2 regions of the Stenotrophomonas sp. YJH_SMC_14-1 genome follow, and region 2 is predicted to be linked to the other one. Evidence: riboswitches for the same ligand, from Rfam matches in the RefSeq annotation. Region 2 holds a riboswitch; the other holds the start of a gene.
What was found. Region 2 has a riboswitch for cobalamin ahead of btuB (TonB-dependent vitamin B12 receptor). Riboswitches for the same ligand answer to the same signal wherever they lie in the genome.

Region 1 (3,399 bases), on a different contig from region 2:
TCTCCTCAACACCGACAGCTACAAGGCCAGCCATTGGCTGCAGTACCCGCCGGGTACCGATGCCACGTTCTTCTACGTCGAATCACGTGGCGGCCTGCACGATCGCACGGTGTTCTTCGGCCTGCAGGCGATCCTCAAGGACGCGCTGGCACGACCGGTCACCCACGCCGACATCGACGACGCTGCTGCGGTATTCGCCGCCCATGGCGAACCGTTCAACGAGGCCGGCTGGCGCGATATCGTCGACCGGCTTGGCGGCCACCTGCCGGTGCGCATCCGCGCCGTTCCCGAGGGCAGCGTGGTGCCCACCCACCAGGCACTGATGACCATCGAGTCGACCGATCCGGCTGCGTTCTGGGTGCCGTCGTATCTGGAAACGCTGCTGCTGCGCGTGTGGTATCCGGTCACCGTGGCCACCATCAGCTGGCACGCACGGCAGACCATCGCCGCGTTCCTGCAGCAGACCAGCGACGACCCGCAGGGGCAGCTGCCGTTCAAGCTGCACGACTTCGGCGCGCGCGGTGTATCGAGCCTGGAATCGGCCGCGTTGGGCGGTGCCGCGCACCTGGTCAACTTCCTCGGCACCGATACCGTGTCGGCGCTGTGCCTGGCACGCGCGCACTACCACGCACCGATGGCCGGCTATTCGATTCCGGCCGCCGAGCACAGCACCATCACCAGTTGGGGCCGCGAACGCGAGGTGGACGCCTATCGCAACATGCTGCGCCAGTTCGGCAAGCCCGGTTCGATCGTGGCGGTGGTGTCGGACAGCTATGACATCTACCGCGCGATCAGCGAACACTGGGGCACCACCCTGCGCGATGACGTGATCGCGTCGGGCGCCACCCTGGTCATCCGTCCCGACTCGGGTGACCCGGTGGAGGTGGTGGCCGAAAGCCTGCGCCGGCTGGATGAAGCCTTCGGCCACAGCCTCAACGGCAAGGGCTATCGCGTGCTCAACCACGTGCGGGTGATCCAGGGCGATGGCATCAATCCGGACACCATCCGCGCGATCCTGCAGCGCATCACCGACGACGGCTACGCCGTCGACAACGTGGCCTTCGGCATGGGCGGTGCACTGCTGCAGCGGCTGGACCGCGATACGCAGAAGTTCGCGCTGAAGTGCTCGGCGGCGCGGGTCGAGGGTGAGTGGATCGACGTCTACAAGGATCCGGTCACCGACGCCGGCAAGGCCAGCAAGCGTGGCCGCATGCGCCTGCTGCGCCGCCTGGACGATGGCAGCCTGCATACGGTGCCACTGCCGGCCAATGGCGACGACACCCTGCCGGACGGCTTCGAGGACGCAATGGTGACCGTGTGGGAGAACGGCCGCCTGCTGCACGACCAGCGGCTGGACGACATCCGCACGCGGGCGGCCGTGGGGCATTGAAGGTGCATCCCGACCGGGGTTGGATCCCGTTGCAGCGCAGCGGGCTCTGCCCCCTGCGCTCTTGACCGGCGCCACCAACAGGTCCACCTTGCACACGCCGAAGGTATCCCTCCCATCGCTGCGGCGCGGGGAGGGATTTAAACGGGAATCCGGTGAAGGCGCCTCGCGCGTCCATTCCGGAGCTGCCCCGCAGCGGTGAATGGAAACGAATCCTGCCAACAGCACTGGGCTCGCGCCTGGGAAGCGGCAGGTAGTAGGTGGGCTGCGGCCCGAGTCCATCAGCCCGAATACCGGCCCCGGCCGGGGGACACGACCGTCCCCTGACTCGACCTGGAATCTCCGCGGGGAGGTTGCCGGGGCCGTCGTCGTCCTGCGCGTGCAGGCGATGTGGCCGCGCGCGTCCTGTTCACGGTATCCGGCCAGACCCGTTCACCCACGCGCTGATGCATGGGCCACCGCCGTTGCCGGCGGTCCATGCGGTACCTGACGATGACCGAGCTCCAACGCCCCACCCTGACCCTGCCCGCCGACGGCAAGCGCCTGCTGCTGCATTCGTGCTGCGCGCCCTGTTCCGGCGAAGTGATGGAGGCGATCACCGCCTCCGGGATCGACTACGCGATCTTCTTCTACAACCCCAACATCCACCCGGTGAAGGAGTACGAGCTGCGCAAGCAGGAGAACATCCGCTTCGCCGAGCAGCACGGCATTCCTTTCATCGACTGCGACTACGACACCGACAACTGGTTCAGCCGTGCACGCGGCATGGAAAACGAGCCCGAACGCGGCATCCGCTGCACGATGTGCTTCGACATGCGCTTCGAGCGCACTGCGCTGTACGCGCACGAGCACGGCTACGACACCATCAGTTCTTCGCTGGGCATCTCGCGCTGGAAGAACATGGCGCAGATCAACGACTGCGGCATCCGCGCCGCCTCGCGCTATGAAGGCCTGCAGTACTGGGACTACAACTGGCGCAAGGGCGGCGGTGCCAGCCGCATGATCGAGATCAGCAAGCGCGAGCAGTTCTACCAGCAGGAATACTGCGGCTGCGTGTACTCGCTGCGCGATGCCAACCGCCATCGCCGCGAGAATGGCCGCGAGCGGATCAAGATCGGCCTGTTGTACTACGGGCAGGACGCTGGGACGCCGCAGGACGATTGACGTGCAGGCATGGGGCGGCCACGCTGGTCGCCCCTTCTGTTGTACCGGAACTGCCATGACCGCCCTGCCCGCCGATGTCGCCCTGCTGGTGATCGACCTGCAGCCGGACTTCATGCCCGGTGGCGCCCTGGCCTGCGACCAGGGCGATGCGCTGGTGGCACCCATTGCCGATCTGCTGGCGCAGCGCCGCTACCGCACCGTGGTGGCAACACAGGACTGGCACCCGGCCGACCATGCCTCGTTCGCCAGCCAGCACCCCGGCCAACGCCCGTTCGAGACCATCCTGCTGCACGCGCAGCCGCAGACCCTGTGGCCGGACCACTGCGTGCAGGGCAGCGCCGGTGCCGCCCTGCACCCGGGCGTGGACTGGACCGTGGCCGACCTGATCCTGCGCAAGGGCACGCGCCAACAGGTGGATTCGTACAGCGCCTTCCGCGAGAACCACGGCCCCGAGGGCGAGCGCCCGGCCACCGGCCTGGCCGGCTGGCTGCATGAACGCCGCATCCGCGAAGTGCACGTATGCGGCCTGGCCCGTGACTACTGCGTGCTGTGGAGCGCGCAGGACGCGGTGAAGTCCGGCTTCCGGGTGAAGTTCCTGTGGGAGCTGACCAAGCCGGTGACCGAAGCCAACGACGTGATGGTGCGCGAGGCGCTGGGCAAGGCGGGGATCGCGATCGTCTGAGGCGTGACCGCCGGGCATGGCCCCGCGCTATCGCGCACGTCGCTTATGCTGCTTGCGCGCTCCTGCCCACAACAACACAATCGATTCATCCAGCCCCCTAACTACGCCCCCCTATAGATCGCGGGACGGCCGAACCGGGGACTTTTCATTGGATGAAATCAGGATT
Region 2 (3,399 bases):
CAACATCGGCCCGAAAAGTGCGGCGTGGCTGCGCCAGGTCGGCCTGCGCAGCCGCGACGACCTGGTCGCGATCGGAGCCGTCGGCGCCTTCGTCAAGGTCAAGCGCGCCGGCTTCAAGCCCAGCCTGAACCTGCTGTACTCGCTGGAAGGCGCGTTGCTGGACTGCCATTGGCAGGAGCTGAGCGAGCCACAGCGTGAAGCACTGGTGCAGGATTACGAAGCACGCATCGCTGCGCATCCGCTGAAGGCAGCCGGCCCGGCGTCGGGCCCAGTGCATGAGCAGCGCTTCGATGCCGACGATGACGCTGAGGACAGCGTGGCCGAGGGCGCGGACGAGGATTGAGGCCTCCGCGTTCCTGGGGATGCCGGCCAGCGGCCGGCACTACCAGTGTGATGCGGGATCGGTAGCGCCGGGCCATGCCCGGCGAGTGCGCTCAGGACTGCTGCAGCTCCAGCAGCTCACCCACCAGCCCGATCTCGCCGCGCTCCAGCCACACCCGCAGGCGCGTGCCGTGGTCGATACGCAGCGCCCAGCACAGCGACATGGGCAGGCCGCAGACCTGCGACAGCACCATGCGCAACGGGCCGCCATGGCTGACCACCAGCGTCGGCACCGGATCGTCATCATCGAGCAGGCGATCCAGCGCGCGCGCGATGCGCCGCTCGAAGTGGCCCCAGCTCTCGCCATTGGGCGGCGGGAACGCGTGCGGGTCGGCATGGAAGGCCGCCAGTGCATCCTCCGGCAAGTCGAACAGCGACCGCCCGTCCCAATCGCCGAAGTCCAGCTCTTCCCATTCCTCGTCCGCTTCCACGTCCAGCCCACGCGGCGTGGCCAAGGCCATCGCCGTATGCAGCGCGCGCAACCGCGGTGAACTGATCACCCGCTCCCAGCGTTGCCCGGCATAGGCCTCGACCAGCTCCTGCGGCAGCCCGGCCAGCTGCGGTGGGTCGCTGCGGCCATCAAGGAACTCGTCACGGCCATTGCCGGCATGGCGGACCAGGTCGAGGATCATGCGGGCGTCCCGGACGGGCGACGCAGGTACAGCGGAAAACGGGCGGACATCGGCAACGGCACCACGGGATCGAGCAACCATTCTAAAGGCACAGCAAAGGCAGTCGCGCAGGCGCGACGCAACGGGACGGCCTGCGATGCCGTAGACTGCGCCCACTTCCAGGTGACCTGCGGCCATGGCCGGCAGGTTGAAACGGGAAGCCGGTGACGCGTGATTCCACGCCAGGCCGGCGCTGCCCCCGCAACGGTAAGCACGTCAGTTCCAGGCAACACCGCCACTGTGCCGCAGGCATGGGAAGGCGCCTGGACGGTGGCCTCGCGCCACCCGGCGGCAAGCCCGGAGACCGGCCCGGAAGCCTCAGGTCGCGATGCGGTGGGCATGGCGCTGGATGACCGTGGCGTGCGCTGCGGCATCGGCGCACGCCTGCCTTCGCGGCTCCTCCCCTTCGCCACGCGGGCGTGCGTGGCACTTGGAGTCCCCCATGAAGCTGCAGTCCCGAATGCTGTCCCTGGCCGTGCTGGCCGCCCTGCCCGCGCTGGCCCAGGCCGCCAATGACACCACCGCGCTCGACCAGATCCTGGTCACTGCCACCCGCACCCCGATCGCCCTGCAGGACAGCATCGCGCCGGCGCAGGTGATCGACCGCGCCCAGATCGAATCCAGCCAGGCCACTTCGCTGCAGGAACTGCTGCGCGGTCGCGCCGGCATCAACCTGGCCAATGCCGGCGGCCTCGGCAAGCAGAGCTCGCTGTTCCTGCGCGGTACCAATTCCGGCCACACCGTAGTGCTGGTGGACGGCGTGCGCATCAACAGCGCCGACCTCGGCCTGGCCATGTACCAGGACCTGCCGCTGGCGCAGATCGAGCGCGTGGAAATCGTGCGCGGCCCGCAGTCGAGCTTGTACGGCGCCGACGCCATCGGTGGCGTGATCCAGATCTTCACCCGCCGCAACCAGGGCGATTTCGCCCCGCACTTCCAGCTTGGCGGTGGCAGCAACGGCCTGCGTGAAGCCAGCGGTGGCATTGGCGGCGGTACCGAACGCGGCTGGTTCGGTGCCGACATCGCCTACCAGCATTCCGACGGCATCGATGCCTGCCGCGGCTCGGCCACGCTGTTCACCGGCTGCTTCGCCGACGAGCCCGACCGCGACGGTTACCGCAACCTGTCCAAGAGCCTGCGCGGTGGCTACACCTTCAACGACCAGTGGAACGTGGAAGGCAGCGCCCTGCGCGCCGACGGCAAGAACCATTACGACGGTTACTACAACTATTCGGAAACCCGCCAGCAGGTGCTGGCCGGCAAGGTGCGCTACACCCCGTCCGAGCGCCTGGCATTCACCGCAAACGTCGGGCGCAGTGACAACGAGTCGGACAACTTCGGCGACTTCGGTGCACGTGGCAGCGCACAGACCCACCGCGACAGCGCCTCCCTGCAGGGCGATTTCGGCGTGGCCGAGGGCCAGCTGCTGAGCGCAGGCGTGGACTGGAGCGAAGACAACCTGGATGGCAGCAGCGCGGGTTACCTGGTCGACAGCCGCCGCAACACCGGCGTATTCGTGCAGTACCAGGGCCGCTTCGGCCGCCACCAGCTGCAGGCCAGCGCACGCAACGACGACAACCAGCAGTTCGGCAACCACGCCACCGGCAGCGTTGGCTGGGCGATGGAGCTGGGCCACGGCCTGCGCCTCAACGCCAGCTATGGCACGGCGTTCAAGGCACCGACCTTCAGCGATCTGTACGACCCGTGGAGCGGCGTGCCGACGTTGAAGCCGGAGAAGTCCAAGAGCGCCAACCTCGGCGTTTCGCAGCAGGGCCAGGGCTGGCACTGGGGCCTGGACGTGTATGAAACCCGCATCGATGACCTGATCACCTACGATGCGGCAACCTTCAAGATGCAGCAGGTGGAGAAGGCCCGCATCCGCGGTGCCGAGCTGACCGGTGGCGTGCTGCTGGCCGGCTTCGACATCAACGCGCAGCTGAGCTACACCGACCCGCGCAACCGCACCGGCGGCAGCACCCAGTTCGACAACTGGCTGCCACGCCGCGCGCAGCAGACCGCGCGCCTGGACATCGACCGTCGCTTCGGCGATTTCCGCGCAGGCCTGACTGTGCAGGGTGCCGGCAAGCGCTACGACGATGCCTCGAATGCGGTGAAGGTGGGCGGCTACGGTACGCTGGATGTTCGCGCCGAATACGCACTGACGCCATCGTGGTCGCTGCTGGCACGTGCCGCCAACGTCTTCGACCGTCGCTACGAAACGGTGGCATGGTTCAACCAGCCCGGCCGCGAGTACCAGTTGAGCGTGCGTTACCAGCCGAAGTGAGCGCAACGTTCATGGTAGTGCCGGCCACTGGCCGGCAACATCATGACCTTCGGTAACGCATCC

Region 1: linked by a shared signal. The riboswitch ahead of AC5P9P_RS17455 (epoxyqueuosine reductase QueH) and the one ahead of btuB (TonB-dependent vitamin B12 receptor) in region 2 are both predicted to bind cobalamin.

Annotation. Positions count from the first base shown of each region.
Region 1 is NZ_JCAFVK010000009.1:95,797-99,195, forward strand. Features, by position in the region: gene AC5P9P_RS17450 (nicotinate phosphoribosyltransferase) at 1-1,390, shown strand, start outside; cobalamin riboswitch at 1,474-1,703, shown strand; gene AC5P9P_RS17455 (epoxyqueuosine reductase QueH) at 1,865-2,551, shown strand; gene pncA (bifunctional nicotinamidase/pyrazinamidase) at 2,607-3,233, shown strand.
Region 2 is NZ_JCAFVK010000003.1:169,383-172,781, reverse strand. Features, by position in the region: gene AC5P9P_RS10255 (TfoX/Sxy family protein) at 1-343, shown strand, start outside; gene AC5P9P_RS10250 (histidine phosphatase family protein) at 435-1,013, opposite strand; cobalamin riboswitch at 1,157-1,379, shown strand; gene btuB (TonB-dependent vitamin B12 receptor) at 1,495-3,336, shown strand.